2 regions of the Lactococcus formosensis genome follow, and region 1 is predicted to be linked to the other one. Evidence: predicted binding sites of a transcription regulator. Region 1 holds the regulator's gene; the other holds the start of a gene.
The links. Region 1 encodes Rex, which represses fermentation and respiration genes when NADH is low (regulators of the CRP and FNR family bind a similar motif). Its sites were predicted from a motif close to TTGTGAANTANTTCACAA; they were not measured.

Region 1 (8,031 bases):
TGAAAATGTCAAAGGTGAAAAATTCATCGATGACAAAGGGAATTCTTTAGTCAAAACTGATGATAAAGGATTCTATATTTTCAATAACTTATCTGAAGGACATTATATCGCTGAATTTGAAATCAACGGTAAACTGCAAACAAAAGAATACCAAGTCACTAAGTTCATGGCGGATTCGTCTAACTCAGATGCAAAGAATTCAAAAGTTAAAGCAGAAGAAGACCGTATCACGGCTCAAAATCCGGTTAAAGGTTCTGACTGGAATGACGTTGGAGCAACACTTAAAGATCTCGATACAGTGATTAAGCCAAAAGATGGTTTGCAAGAATTACCTTACAATAACTTGGGCCTTAATCGCTCAGCGCACTTAGATATCTTTAAAACGAATATTTTAGGTAATGGACTTGCCGGTGCTAAATTTGCCATTTATCGTGGCGATTTACAAGAAATCCCAGCAGATGGAGAACAAAATGCTGACTTTATTGGTACCTATGAAACGGATAAGACAGGTAATCTGAATGTTGATCAAAACCTTTTTGCAGGTTACGATGCCAATCATAATCCAATCTCTCAAACCTATACTGTTTTTGAAATTAAAGCACCAGATGGCTATGAGTTGTTGAAAAATCCTGTTACATTTACAGTAAGTGAAGGCGACCAAACAATCAACCTTAAAATCAAAGATGATGCTGAGTCAATCTTACCTTTCACAGGTGGAAAAGCGGGCATTGGCCTCTTGATTGCGCTTAGTCTTGTTGTTCTAGGAATGATTGGCCTTGGTGGCGGGCTCATTTACCGTCGTACAAAAAATAATAAGGAGGCAGCTTAAATTGAAAAAATATATTTTTACTCTAATAGCTGCTTTGTTGGCTCTCTTATACTTTAGCTTTGGTCAAAATGTTGCAGCACAAGAAGACACAGGGAGCTACGGTATTCACATTATCAAATATAACTTGAATGATAGTCAAGAAAGTCAGTTAACTCATGACGGGACGCCAGTAACAAGTGGCACAGAAGATCTTCAACGTCTTGCAGGCGTACAATATACGATTACACGCATGACTAAAACTGAAATGAACACTTATGTGACCGCTCAAGGTGCTGATGCTTTTAGTCAAACTGTTACAACAAATGCTCAAGGCGAAGCCGAATTAACAGGTCTTCCTCGTGGTGTGTACCAAGTCACAGAATCAAAAAGTGAGCAAGTCCCTACACCAATGTCTCCTGTTTTGGTTTCCCTCCCTATGCAAAATGCAAATGGTTTGATTAATGAAGTCTATATTTATCCAAAATCAAGTATGGTTTTGCCAGATACACCGCAAATTCCTGATACCAATGTGCCAGATAAGCTCCCTGATACAAGCGGTAATATTGGATCCTATCAAATTATTATCACGATGATAAGCGTGATTGTACTTGTGGGATTCAGTGGACTTTGGTGGACGAAAAAAGCACACGAATAAGTGTGACAACTCAATAACCCTTGGAAAATTAAGATTGAAGTAGAATGCAAACAGGATTGTATGCAGAACTTCAATCTTATATTTTTTCAAAAATAAATAAATCTTTGAAGAAAAATTGGAGAAAAAATTGATTAAAAAACAAAGAAATAAACGGAATATGACTGTCTCATCAAGTCAAAAAAGGCGAAGAGTTTCTCCCCTCCTTGTTTTTGCCTTCCTATTGATTTTTATTGGTATTGGAATTCTTATCTACCCAATCATTGGTAATTACATGGCTAACCAACAAAGGTCTGTCGCAACCAGTAGTTACAATGATAGTCTGAAAAAGATGAGTCAAAAAGAACGAGACGAGCAGTGGGCTTTAGCTGAAAAATACAACCAATATATCTTTGACCGTCAAGAAGGAAAAGTTGGTCATCCAGTAGATTACAGTAAAGTTATCTCTAACGGCAATCCTCCAGTAATGGGGACGATTGACATTCCCGCTATCGATGTCAATAATCTTCCCTTTTATCACGGGACTTCTTATGGAACTCTAGATAAAGGCGTGGGGCATTTTGAATCGTCTTCTGTGCCGATTGGGGGAAAGAATACGCGGGCTGTACTTAGTGGACACAGTGGATTAGAAAACCAAGTTCTTTTTACAGATATCAAAAATCTGAAAGAAGGAGATATCTTCTTTATTAATATATTAGGTAAAAAACTCGCCTATGAAATTGATTCTTTTCAGGAAGTTCTTCCGAGTGAAGTAGACAAGGTGAAAATCGTTCCTGGTGAAGATCGCGTGACACTTTTAACTTGTACTCCACCAGGAATTAATACTTATCGCCTACTTGTAAATGGGAAACGTATTCCATATAAAGAAGCTATGTCTAAAAAGACGAGCAAGCGTAATATTTGGACCTATCAAACTGTTGTGATGGGGTCACTAGGACTTTGTTTCCTCTTGTTTGTTATCCTCTTTTTGCTTTATCGTATCTTCTTGAAACAGTCACGCAAGAAGGACCCAGAAATTTCGGCACGGGCCATGAAACGTATTCGCCGTTTGATAATGGTGACACGTGGTATGTTTGTCGTGATGCTTGTGATTATGATTTCTATTTTAGGTTTTGCTATTTACGGCTATTTCCGTATGCAGACACAATCTGCTTTGCCTAATATTAACGTGGGGAAGCAACACGAATTGTCCGCTTATAATCCAGATAAGATACTCAAAGCTGATTATGATGAAAGCAAAATTGCCAGCGTAAATGTTACTAATTTTGCGGAAAGTAGGAAAAATCTCCAACATACTGTCAATGATAACGGGATAGGAAAGCTTTATATTCCAAAAGAAGAAGTGAACTTGCCCATATTGGCCGGGATAAGTCAAACAAATTTGATGACCGGCGCTTCCACTTATAGACAAGGACAAAAATTAGGAAAAGGCAATTACGTCCTCTTGGCCCACAATATTTATAATGTCAATACAAATCAAAATGTCGATGTTCTTTTCAATCGCATCAGCAATCTCGTCAAGGGTGATAAAGTCTACGCGACTGATTTTCAGAATGTGTACGAGTATCAAGTGACTAAAAATGAAGTCATAAAGGACACGCAAGTCGATGTGGTGAATAGTGAAGTTAAAGGAACACCAATCCTAACACTCATCCGTTGTGAGGGAAATGTAGGGACAGTATACCGCCGTCTAGTTCAAGGGCGTTTAACAAAAACAAGCCCTTTAAATGCTAAGAGTAGTAAGACAATGAATTTAAGTATGACAGGCAATGTTTCCGGAGATAACTTGATAAAAACAAGCCCTATCTCTCCTTTTGAACAGCTTTCTATGGATCTAGCGGCACATATTATTTCGGATCCAATGCAAGTGATGATTCCCTTCTTTTTACTTTTGGTATTACCTATTTTATTTCTTAATTTTATTTAATCTCCAAATGATAAATGTAATAGTAACGAGGTGTGGCGCATATTAAAAATTTATTATAGAAGCAAGTGTAAATCCAGTCAAAAGGCTTTCATGTGGTTCGAACGTTATGGTATTGATTTTGAAAAGCAAAACATAAGTCAAATAACTATAGATGATTTGTTAAAAATTTTATCGCTAACGACAGAGGGCATGAATGAACTATTCAAAAATCCAGAAAGAATCAACCATAAAAATGAAGAAGAATTAGAAAAAGTAGCAGACATGAAGTTAAAAAGTGCACTTTACTATCTCAAAATGAATACTTCACTTTTTAAGACGCCTATTATTCTGGATGAAAATAATTACCTGATTGGCTATAATTCTGATGAAATACGGCGTTTTTTTCCAAGAGAATATCGTAAATTTTTATCTGACTTATGATATTTAAAAAAGACGAAATGATTAAAAAATAAAAAAGCATGGTTTTCAATCATGCTTTTTTATATGTTTATTTGATGTCCTTATTTGACATAAAGAATAAGAGGGTTTGAAGCTCTTTCGTTAAGTCAATCGACTGAACAACGACATCTTCAGGAACTTGTAAGCGCAAAGGTAAAAAATTGAGGATACCTTTAATGCCTGCTTTCACTAGAATGTCTGCGACTTCTTGAGCATTCTCTTTATTTACAGAAATAATTGCTGTTTTGATTTTAGAATCTTTAATATTTTTAGAGAAGTCAGCGATGTCGTAGATAGGAACGCCTGTAGAAGTTGTTGTACCAACGAGAGGGTTTTCTGGAACATCATAAGCTTGGGTTACACGCATTTTATTACGGTTTTGGAATTCATAATTGATAAGGGCACGTCCAAGGTTACCGACTCCTACGAGTGCGATATGTGTTTCTTGATCTTGTCCGAGTAATTCTCCAAAGAAATCACGCAAAGCGCGTGTTTCATAACCATAGCCTCGACGTCCCAGCTCACCAAAGAGTGAAAAATCGCGACGAATCGTCGCCGCATCCACACCAATTTTTTCCGAAATAAGTTGTGAGTTTGTGCGTGTTACTTGTTCATCAACTAAAAGTTTGAACAAGCGATAATATTGAGGCAAACGTTTTGCAGTTGCCTTGGGTAGTTGTTTATTAACTTGGGAGCCAGCCATGTTATCTCCTTTACATAGTCTTTGTGAATATTTTACCTTTTTTAAGGGGAGGTTGTCAAACAATTCTTTCCGGAATTATGCGGTTGAAGAAAGTTTGTGAAAAAAATGGAGAAAAATTAACAAAGAAAAAAGAGAAAAATTATCTTTTCACTTCAATTTATTTTTTCATTTAGTTCATCGAGTAAGCGAATTAATTCTTTCAAGTCTGAATTGAGCAGTGTACTTCTTAAATAAGCATATTGAACATGAAAAATTTGCTTATCTTCAGGTATTAGTGGTATCTTTATAAGACTATCCATATCGGCAAAAGGAAGAAAATCGGTCATCAAGGTTATGCCAACATTTGAGTTGACCAGTTGGCCAATAGTATGGATATCAGAAAAATTAAAGAGTACTTTTGCTTTTTTCTTGTATTTTTCATTTAAATTTTGGAAAGCTTCCATATGCACAAAGCTTTCATCAAGCAGGATAAACGGATAATCCAATGCTTCTTTAAATGAAATTTCTTGACGTGAGGCAAGTGGGTTATCTTTAGAGACAAAGATATAAAATTCGCGTTGATAAAGTAGCTTCACAAAAAGGTTGGGGTGCATCAGGGGAGCAATGCTGCCAATAAGGCTAAAATCGATTGTACCGGAGATAAGTTTGGCCAGAAGTTCCTCCGAGCCACCCGATACTAAATCAAATTTCGATAAAAAGCTAATCGCATTCTTATCGTTTAAGAGTTGAGCCAGGATTTTTGCTCGAATGATAGGAGGAAAACCAATATGATTTTGATGATTTTTAGAATGCTCGATGGCTCTTTGCGTCAGTGCCAACTCTTCTAAAATACTTTCGATATGAATCTTCAATATTTTTCCTTCATCTGTCAGGACAACTGTCCTGTGAGAAGGATCTTTGTATATTAAGTTACAGTTATAATATTGTTCCAATCTCTTTACAGCATAGGTAATTGTCGGCTGACTTACCCCAAAATGATTAGAAACAGCAGTAAAAGACAACAAGTCTCCTAAGGCATTAAAGTACTCGAAATCATGCAAGTTCATTAGTTTAGACGCTCCTTTGACCCTTATATTCTATCACAAGTTTTCCGATTTGTTATAAATAATATTTATCATAACCCAAAGGTTTGACTATAATTTTTTATAAGTATTAAAATACATCTTGTAAGAATTTCTTATAGGAATAATAAATTTGGAGGACGTACGAATGCGTGCACATGAAATTTTAAACAATCCTTTTTTAAATAAAGGAACAGCATTTACTATGGAAGAACGTAAGGAACTTGGCTTAATCGGTCTTTTGCCACCTTATGTTCAAACACTTGAAGAACAAGCAGAACAAACTTACCAACATTACTTGGAAAAACCATCTGATTTGGAAAAACGTCATTTCCTGATGGAAATCTTCAATACAAACCGTACTTTGTTCTACTATTTGTTTAACCAACATATCGTAGAGTTTAACCCTATCGTATATGATCCAGTTATTGCTGAAACTATCGAAAACTACAGTCGTCTTTTTGTAGATCCACAATATGCTGCATACCTTGATATCAACCATCCAGAAAATATTCAAGAGACCTTGAAAAATGCAGCGGGCGATCGTAATATCCGACTGATTGTTGTGACAGATGCTGAAGGGATTCTTGGTATTGGCGATTGGGGCACACAAGGCGTTGATATCTCTGTAGGTAAATTAATGGTTTATACTGCAGCAGCCGGTATCGATCCAGCATCAGTTCTTCCTATCGTTATTGATGCAGGTACTAACCGTAAAGAGCTCTTGGAAGATTCAATGTATCTGGGAAATCGTCACGCACGTGTTTATGGTAACCAATATTACGACTTTGTTGATCAGTTTGTGGAAACTGCTGAAGCAATGTTCCCTAAACTCTACTTGCACTGGGAAGATTTCGGCCGTTCAAATGCTGCCAATATCTTAAACAAATACAAAAAAGAAATCCCAACTTTCAATGATGACATCCAAGGAACTGGTATTGTTGTTTTAGGTGGTATCTTCGGTTCACTTGATATCACAGGTGAAAAATTAACGGATCAAGTTTATCTCTGCTACGGTGGTGGATCTGCTGGTGCAGGGATTGCTGCCCGTGTTCATGCAGAAATGGTAAGTGAAGGACTTTCAGAAGAAGAAGCTTACAACCATTTCTTCATGATGGACAAACAAGGTTTGCTCTTTGATGATATGGAAGATTTGACTCCAGCGCAAAAACCGTTTGCTAAAAAACGTGCGGATTTTGCAAATGCTGGTAATATGACTGACTTAGCCAGTGTTATCAAAACAGTTAAAGCCACTATCTTGGTTGGTACTTCAACTGATGCTGGTGCGTTTACCAAAGAAGTTGTTGAAGCAATGTGTGCCAACACTGAACGTCCAGTAATTTTCCCAATCTCAAACCCTACTAAAAAATTGGAAGCAACTGCTGAACAAGTAATTACATGGTCTGATGGTAAAGCTTTTGTTGCAACAGGTATACCTTCAGGAACTGTCTCTTATAAAGGTGTGGACTACCAAATCGGTCAAGCCAATAATGCGTTGATCTATCCTGGTTTGGGTCTTGGTATGTTGGCTTCAGAAGCATCACTTCTTACTGATGAAATGATTGGTGCCGCTGCGCATTCATTGAGCGGTCTTGTGGATCCAGGTGCTGCTGGTGCTCCTGTGCTTCCTCCATTTGAATATGTTGCTGATGTTTCAATCAAAGTTGCAGAAGCAGTAGCGAAAAAAGCGCAAGAACAAGGCTTAGCACAGGCTCAAGAAAAAGATATGGTGAAAGCCGTTCGCGAGATGAAATGGTATCCAAAATACTAAGAGGTTAATGGATTAAAATGAAAAAATTAAAAGAAATAAAAATTTCAGGAATAAGTCTTCCTCTCTATGCCTTTTTTATGATTGTGTTGGCAGTGACGATAGGTTTAGGGAAATTGCCACTTAACATGGTGGGTATTACACTCCTATTAGTACTATTGGGGCACTTGCTTTACTTTATCGGTGAAAAATTACCCATTATGAATTCATATTTAGGTGGTGGGTCAGTCTTCACTTTGTTAGGTGCAACTCTCTTATCCTTTTTCCATATTATTCCTGCAAATGTGATTGATGCAGTAGGCAAATTTATGGGCGGTCAATTTGGTTTTCTTGATTTCTATATTGCAGCCCTGATTTGTGGGTCAATCTTGGGTATGAACAGAAGTTTGCTTGTCAAAGCTTCAGCTAAATTTATCCCTGTTGCTTTGGTGACAATGGTTGTTGGTTTCTTCGCTGTTGGTGGTATGGGAGTCTTGCTTGGCAATGGATTTGCAGACTCTGTCATGTATGTTTCAATGCCGATGATGTCTGGTGGTATGGGAGCCGGAATTACACCATTATCACAAATTTATGCTGATGGTTTAGCCAATGGTAACCAAACTGCAATTTTCTCTCAACTTGCTCCCGCAGTAACCTTTGGGAATATTATTGCCATCATTGGGGCGCTTTCTATT
Region 2 (8,031 bases), 990 kb from region 1:
GTTTCCTGTGAAACGGTGCAAACTTGGAATTAGAGAGCCATTAAAATCAAAGATGTCAACAACATTCACGATTAAGGCATCATGCTCACCGATTTCACTCAAAAGGCGTAAAAAATCATCGTCTGTCAAACTGACATCAGCGATTTCATTATAATGGCGGAGGCGGAAGCAACGTTGACAGTACAACGCGTCATCTTCTCCTCTTTTCGCTAGCGCTCCTGCAGGCAGGAAACCTAAAGCATTTTTATCTTCTGTTTGAATCAATGCACCACAGCCAATGCAATGCAATTCTTCCATAATATTTTCAGTTTCAGTCATAGGCCTATTATAACATATTTCATACAATAACCATTTGTCCTTTTATTCGAGACTTAAGCTTATTAGGAAAGGCCATTTCAAAATGATATAAAATAAAAAAACGTAAGTTCCCTTACGCTTTTTTATTAACGATAATCTGGTTTTTCTTTGTGATTATTATATACGTTCGCAATACGTTCTGCTGCTCCTGGCTCAACCATCTCTAAAGCGTTTGAAATTTCGTTAAAGGCGCCATCATAATTGCGCGCACGATCAAAGAGTTGTAAGCTTCGAGCGATGGCTCCAGCAATACGTTCATCACTTGCTTTATAACGATTAGCATATTGCATCAACTGTTCAGCCAGAACGGCATGATCTACTAAATCATCTGTTGCATCCTTCAAGGCTTCCATATCTTGAGTAGATGTGTCAAGTTGATGATTCACTACATCAATATTAATACGTACTTTACCTAATTCTTTAAAGAGGGCTTCTAATCGCTCACTTGTCGCAAAGAAGAGATCTAAATAATCTTTCGGTAAACCTGGAAGGTTACGTTTTTCCACATAACGCTTGATGATGCGTAGCTCTGAGTCAAAGCGATCAGCAGCTTCTTGTGCAACTTTTTCTTGCTCACGTAAGTTAGCAAGTCCTTCACTAATGCTGATTTGATTTTTTTCGATATCTTCCAAAGCTTCAATGATTGAATTTACATTTCCACCTAAGGCAGAGTAAGGTTTTTGTTTTTCTTTAACCGCTTCAAGTACACTGTCAACTTCTCCTTCGAGGATATCAAGGTGTTCAGAGTAGCTACGTACAGCTGCTTTTTCATTGTCGGAAAGCAAATATGACTGCATCGTATGGTCGATTTCTAACAAGAGATTTTTGTTGTTTGCACGTGTGTGTTCAATATAGCTTCGGAGAATATTGACGCGTTTTTCTACACTACGGCGTGCTTTATATTCACGCTCAAAAATATCATAAATACCATTAATACGATCATTAATTGAAGAAATACGGGCTTCCGTTGCTTCAAGTTCAAAACTGTCAAGAAGGGCTTTAGCTTCTTCCAAATCATCTTGGATGGCTTTCATTTCATTCTCAAGATTAACACTTGCAGGAAGTACGTAATCCTCTTCTTCGAACTTATGAACTGTTTCTTCTAACTCTTCGATTTGTTTCGGCAATTCCTTATCGACAACAACAAGCAAGTCTGGGATTTGTTCCGTAATCGCACGCAAAGCAATCGTATGTTCTTCCGCAGTTTCCAACACCTCTGCTGCCTCAATCGGATCCCCTGTTGAGTTAAGCGTAACAAACTGTGAAAATTCCGTTTCTATATTTGCCAAGTGACGGTTAATTTCGTCAATAACTGTACCATATTTTTCTTGGTTGTCAGTGATTTCATCACGGAGCGTTTCATAAAGATCAAGAGATTCTTGAATTTTTGTTGAATTGCGTTTTTCCTGTTCGACCAACTCTGCAACACCTGCACGAATCGCTTCGACTTCAGATTCCATGACTTCGATTTGTGCTTCGCTATCATCGGCAGACTCACGGGCACGGAAAAAATGGAAGGAGTCATTCAATTGCTCAGCTTCAAAAATATGGTTTTCTAAATCAGCAAATGAATCTGATGACAAATCAATCCATTTTTGGTTCCACTCACGGAAAATGGTCTGTGACTGTCCAACGAGATGCATCTTCTTGACGGCATCTAATTCTTCTTGCACAGGTAAATCAAAAAGCAGCTCTTTGCGCTCTTCCAACTCAAGAATACGATTTTCTGTTTTCTTACGCATTACCATTGAAAATACATAGAATCCAACGACAATCACTATGAGAACGCCCAAAAGAATAATTATTGTACTTGACATCTTCTCTCCAAAACTTTAGGTAATTTTATCTTTTTATTTAAACTTATTTTTAAATACAAAGTTTCACTCTTTATTATAGCACATTATATTTGATTTTACATCACTTTTCTACATTTTTTAGATTACATACACTATAAGTTTAAAACCATGAAAAAGAAGCCCTTCACACAAATAGTCATAAAAAAACAGCTCTAATGAACTGTTTTTTTTATAATTAAGCAAGACCTGCTGCTTCAGCAACTTCTGCCGCGAAGTTGTTTTCTGCTTTCTCGATACCTTCACCAACTTCGTAACGTGTAAATGCTACAACTTTAGCACCTTTAGACTCAAGGAAAGCTTCTACTGTTTTACTGTCATCCATAACATAGAGTTGACCAAGAAGTGTATAAGCTTGGTCGACTTTAGTGTTATCGATGATGAATTTCGCAACTTTACCTGGGATGATTTTACCCAAGATTGCTTCAGGTTTACCTTCAGCCAAAAGTTCTTCCTTCATTTCGGCTTCAGCATTTGCAAGAACTTCTTCAGTCAATTGGCTACGTGAGCCATATGCAAGGTGTGGAAGCATTGGTTTGTTTACCAATTTACGGCTTTCGTTATCTTCATCGATTGTGTGGTTCAATTTTGCTAACTCATCATGAACAAACTCAGCATCCAATTCTTTGTAAGAAAGAACAGTTGGGTTCATTGCAGCGATATGCATCGCAACAGCTTTCGCAAGCTCAGCATCTCCACCTTCAACAACTGTAACTACACCAATACGGCCTTGATTGTGTTGGTAAACACCAAAAGTTTGATCATCTGTTTTTTCGATAAGTTGGAAACGACGGAATGAAATTTTTTCACCAATTGTTGCTGTAGCTTGTGTGTAAGAATCTTCAAGGCTGATACCTTCTGCAGTTGTCAAAGCCAAAGCTTCTTCATTAGTTGCAGGTTTTTTCTCTGCAATAAGTTCAGCTGTTTCTTTAACGATAGCAACGAATTGTTCATTTTTAGCAACGAAGTCTGTTTCTGAGTTCAATTCGATAAGTGCTGCAGTATTACCACTTACGGCGATACCTGTCAAACCTTCAGCGGCGATACGGTCAGCTTTTTTCTCAGCTTTCGCAATACCTTTTTCACGAAGGAGCTCAGCGGCTGCTTCCATATTTCCATCAGTTTCAACGAGTGCACGTTTAGCATCCATGATACCTGCACCAGTTTTTTCACGCAATTCTTTTACTTGAGCTGCTGTTACTGCCATTGTATAATTCTCCTATTATTATATTTTATAAAAAAACAGGGAGGCGTAGGGCCTCGCCTGTATTATTCATTACAAATTATTTGCCTTCAACGATTTCAGCAAGTTCTTCAAGTGATTCTTCTGAAGCAGCAGTATCTTTAACCGCAAGTTCAGCTTCTACTGAATCTTCGCCTTGACGACCTTCGATGATAGCGTCAGCCATTTTAGCAGTAATCAATTTAACTGCACGGATAGCATCATCGTTTGCTGGGATAATAACGTCGATTGGATCTGGGTCAGCGTTTGTATCAACCATAGCTACAACTGGAATTCCCAATTTTTGAGCTTCTTGGATAGCGATTTGTTCATTGTGTGGGTCAACAACGTACATCACATCTGGGATGCGAGGCATGTCAGCGATACCACCGATGAATTTTTCAAGACGTTCGCGTTCTTTGTTCAAAAGTACAACTTCTTTCTTAGGTAAAACTTCGAAAGTTCCGTCTTCTTCCATTTTGTTGATTGATTTAAGGCGTGCCACACGTTTTTGGATAGTGTTCCAGTTAGTGAGCATACCACCAAGCCAACGGTGGTTTACATAGTATTGACCAGCACGAAGTGCTTCTTCTTTAACAGCTTCTGAAGCTTGTTTTTTAGTACCAACAAAAAGTACTACAGCACCTTCAGATGAAGCGTTACGTACATAGTTGTAAGCATCATCAACAAGTTTAACTGTTTTTTGGAGGTCGATAACGTGGATACCATTACGTTCTGTGAAGATGTATGGTTTCATTTTTGGGTTCCAACGACGAGTTTGGTAACCGAAGTGAACACCAGCTTCAAGAAGTTGTTTCATTGAAATAACTGACATATTAATGTCTCCTTTTAAAATAGTTTTTTCCTCTTTCGACTGTCAGCCAATGCCGCTACAACGTGTGCACTACGACACCGTCAAGTCAAAATGTGAAATTATTGCCCATAGACAACACTACTATTATACACTAAACATCCCCTTATTGCAAGAGCTTGTTGCATCATTTTATTGGCTTCTCTACTTTCGCAAATTGCGAGAGATTTAGTTTCCTGAAAACGCTCATTTATGATAAAATAATTATACGAATATTAAATGTTAAAGGAGCCAAGATATGCGTGAAAAAATTCTAGTTGGTGGTTACACTAAGCGTGAATCAAAGGGGATTTACAGTTTTGACTTAGATATATCAAAGGAAGAACTTTCTAATCTAACAGAAGTTGCTCATATTCAAAATGCAACTTATTTTGCCTTGGATAAAACAAAACAACATCTTTACACTTGTGCCGCAGATGAAAACGGTGGCGGTATCGCTGCACTCAGCTATAAGAGAGGGAAGACTGAGCTCCTCAATTATGTTACTAGCGTTGGCGCACCGCTTTGCTATGTGGCTGTCGATAATAAGCGTGGCTTTGTTTACGGAGCAAATTATCACTTAGGGGAAATCCGAGTCTATAAAATTCAAAAAGATGGTTCACTTGCCTTAACAGATACTGTAAAGCATGAAGGTGATGGTTCAAAGATCAACCCTGGACAAGAACGCCCACATGTCCATTATGCAGATCTTACCCCCGACGGACGGTTGGTTACATGTGATTTGGGTACAGATGAGATTACAGTTTACGATGTGGTTGGCGAAGAGGGCAAGCTTTCTCTCGTAAGTCTCTACCGTATGCCTGCAGGTACTGGGGTACGTCATCTCACTTTCCATCCTAATGGTAAAATCGCTTACGCTATTGGTGAGTTTTCTTCTACTGTAACTGTCCTTAGCTACAATGAAGAAAAAGGACGCTTTGCTGCACTTGAAACAATTAGTACTCTCCCCGTAGATTTTGAAGGCACAAAGAGCGCAGCTGCTCTCCGTCTTTCTTCCGATGGTGCTTTTCTCTATGCTTCAAACCGCGGTCATAATTCGATCGCCATCTACAGTGTTAGCCCCTTAGGAACAAAAATAACTCTAGAAGATATTGTAAAAACTGAAGGTGAAACACCTCGAGACTTCAATTTCAATAGCACAGAAGATTTTATTATCGTGGCGCACCAAGATAGCGATAATATCAGTCTTTTCCGCCGCAATAGGAAAACAGGAATGCTCACACTTAAGCAAAAAGACTTTTATAGCCCTGAGGGCACATGTATTTTACCAACACTTTAATGAAAACCGCCACTCAGGCGGTTTTTTTATCATTAAAATGCAGATAGTATTTCATCAAAAAAGTTTGTGTGATTTTACACAATATTATTTGACAGCACTTTCAAAGTTTGTTAGAATGATAACGTGATAAATTTCACAAAGGAGAAATTTAAATATGTCAAGCAAGAATACGAAAAAAGAACTAACGACCGCTGATAAAGCTGCACTTGCGGAAAAAGCAGAGCAATATACAGACGGTCTTGTCAAAAAAGCACATCAAGCTGCTTTACAATTTGAAGGCTACACACAAGTGCAAGTAGATAAAATTGTCGCAGCAATGGCTTTAGCAGCAAGTGAACATTCCCTTGAACTCGCGCACGAAGCCCATAATGAAACAGGCCGAGGCATAGTTGAGGATAAGGATACTAAAAATCGCTTTGCTTCAGAATCTGTTTATAACTCAATTAAAAATGACAAAACAGTAGGAGTAATTAGCGAGAACAAAGTTGCTGGTTCAGTAGAAATTGCAGCCCCTTTAGGTGTGCTTGCAGGAATCGTACCAACTACCAACCCTACTTCTACAACAATTTTCAAATCACTCTTAACAGCAAAAACACGAAATGCTATCGTTTTCGCCTTTCACCCTCAAGCTCAAAATTGTTCCTCTCATGCTGCGCGTATTGTCTACGAAGCTGCCTTGAAAGCTGGGGCGCCCGAAAACTTTATCCAATGGGTCGAAGATCCAAGCCTTTACAACACTACTGCACTTATCCAAAACCACGGCATTGCTTCTATCCTAGCTACAGGTGGACCAGGTATGGTTAATGCAGCGCTCAAATCGGGCAATCCTTCACTAGGAGTGGGCGCAGGTAATGGTGCCGTCTTCGTTGATGCTACCGCAAATGTGGATCGTGCAGTTGAAGACCTCCTACTTTCTAAACGTTTTGATAATGGCATGATTTGCGCTACCGAAAACTCTGCCGTAGTTGCTGCAGAAATTTACGATGAATTCCTCGAAAAACTTCAAGCTCACGGTGCTTACAATGTTCCAAAGGAAGATTATCCAGCCATTGAAAAATTTGTTTTCGTTGAGCGTGCCGGTGAAGGCTTCGGAGTAACTGGTCCGGTTGCCGGTCGCCCTGGCCCATGGATTGCTGAACAAGCAGGGGTAAAAGTACCTGAAGGTAAAGATGTCCTTCTCTTTGAATTGGATGAAAAAAACATTGGTGAAGCTCTCTCTTCTGAAAAGCTTAGCCCGCTTTTGTCAATCTACAAATCTACCTCTCGTGAAAATGGTACTACAATCGTTCAAAAGCTCTTAGCTTATCAAGGTGCTGGACATAACGCGGCTATCCAGATAGGTGCACAAGACGATCCGTTCGTGAAAGAATATGCTGATGCTATTGGTGCCGCACGTATCTTAGTTAATCAACCAGATTCTATTGGTGGCGTTGGTGACATCTATACTGATGCAATGCGTCCATCACTGACTTTAGGAACTGGTTCATGGGGGAAAAATTCAATCTCACACAATTTGAGTACATATGATCTATTGAATATTAAAACAGTGGCACGTCGTCGTAATCGCCCTCAATGGGTTCGTCTGCCAAAAGAAATTTACTACGAAAACAACTCTATCTCTTATCTACAGGAAATGCCCAATATCGAACGTGCCTTTGTCGTTACAGACCACGGTATGTTACAATTCGGCTTTGTCGATCACATGCTTGAGCAATTGGCTGTCCGTGAAACGCAAGTGCAAACTTCAATATATGGTTCTGTAAAACCTGATCCAACGCTTTCACAAGCCATTGAGATTGCACGACAAATGGCAGATTTCAAACCTGATACAGTTATCGCACTCGGCGGTGGTTCTCCGCTTGATGCAGCAAAAATTGGCCGCTTGATTTATGAATACTCTGTCCGTGGAGAGGTTGACCTCGATGATGACGTTGCATTAAAAGCTCTCTTTGAGCAATTGGCGCAAAAATTCATCGATATTCGTAAACGTATCGTCAAATTCCCGCATCAAGATCAAACGCAATTGGTATGTATCCCGACCACTTCTGGTACAGGTTCTGAAGTAACACCCTTTGCTGTTATCACTGATGATGAAACCCATGTTAAATATCCTTTAGCTGATTATCAACTTACACCTCAAGTAGCTATTGTTGACCCTGAGTTTGTTATGACCGTGCCAAAACGTACTGTGGCTTGGTCAGGTATTGATGCCCTCAGTCACGCGCTCGAATCCTATGTTTCAGTCATGGCTTCGGATTATACTAAACCATTATCCCTTCGTGCCATTAAGTTAATTTTTGATAATTTGACAACCTCATACCACTATGATCCGTCTCAACCTTCCAAAGAAGGACAAGTCGCACGCGCAAACATGCATAATGCAGCAACCTTAGCTGGTATGGCCTTTGCTAATGCATTTCTCGGTATTAATCACTCCCTAGCCCACAAA

Region 2: adhE (bifunctional acetaldehyde-CoA/alcohol dehydrogenase) is a predicted target of Rex. The motif match lies at 5,647-5,664, and genes of this name have one in related genera.

What each region holds. Positions count from the first base shown of each region.
Region 1 is NZ_CP141721.1:1,795,794-1,803,824, reverse strand. Features, by position in the region: gene VNN39_RS08725 (SpaA isopeptide-forming pilin-related protein) at 1-829, shown strand, start outside; gene VNN39_RS08720 (pilin N-terminal domain-containing protein) at 831-1,463, shown strand; gene VNN39_RS08715 (class C sortase) at 1,591-3,387, shown strand; gene VNN39_RS08710 (ArsC/Spx/MgsR family protein) at 3,418-3,807, shown strand; gene VNN39_RS08705 (redox-sensing transcriptional repressor Rex) at 3,875-4,528, opposite strand; gene VNN39_RS08700 (LysR family transcriptional regulator) at 4,681-5,574, opposite strand; gene VNN39_RS08695 (malolactic enzyme) at 5,738-7,360, shown strand; gene VNN39_RS08690 (2-hydroxycarboxylate transporter family protein) at 7,378-8,031, shown strand, end outside.
Region 2 is NZ_CP141721.1:805,382-813,412, reverse strand. Features, by position in the region: gene yqeH (ribosome biogenesis GTPase YqeH) at 1-297, opposite strand, end outside; gene ezrA (septation ring formation regulator EzrA) at 444-2,174, opposite strand; gene tsf (translation elongation factor Ts) at 2,389-3,417, opposite strand; gene rpsB (30S ribosomal protein S2) at 3,494-4,267, opposite strand; gene VNN39_RS03990 (lactonase family protein) at 4,542-5,582, shown strand; gene adhE (bifunctional acetaldehyde-CoA/alcohol dehydrogenase) at 5,737-8,031, shown strand, end outside.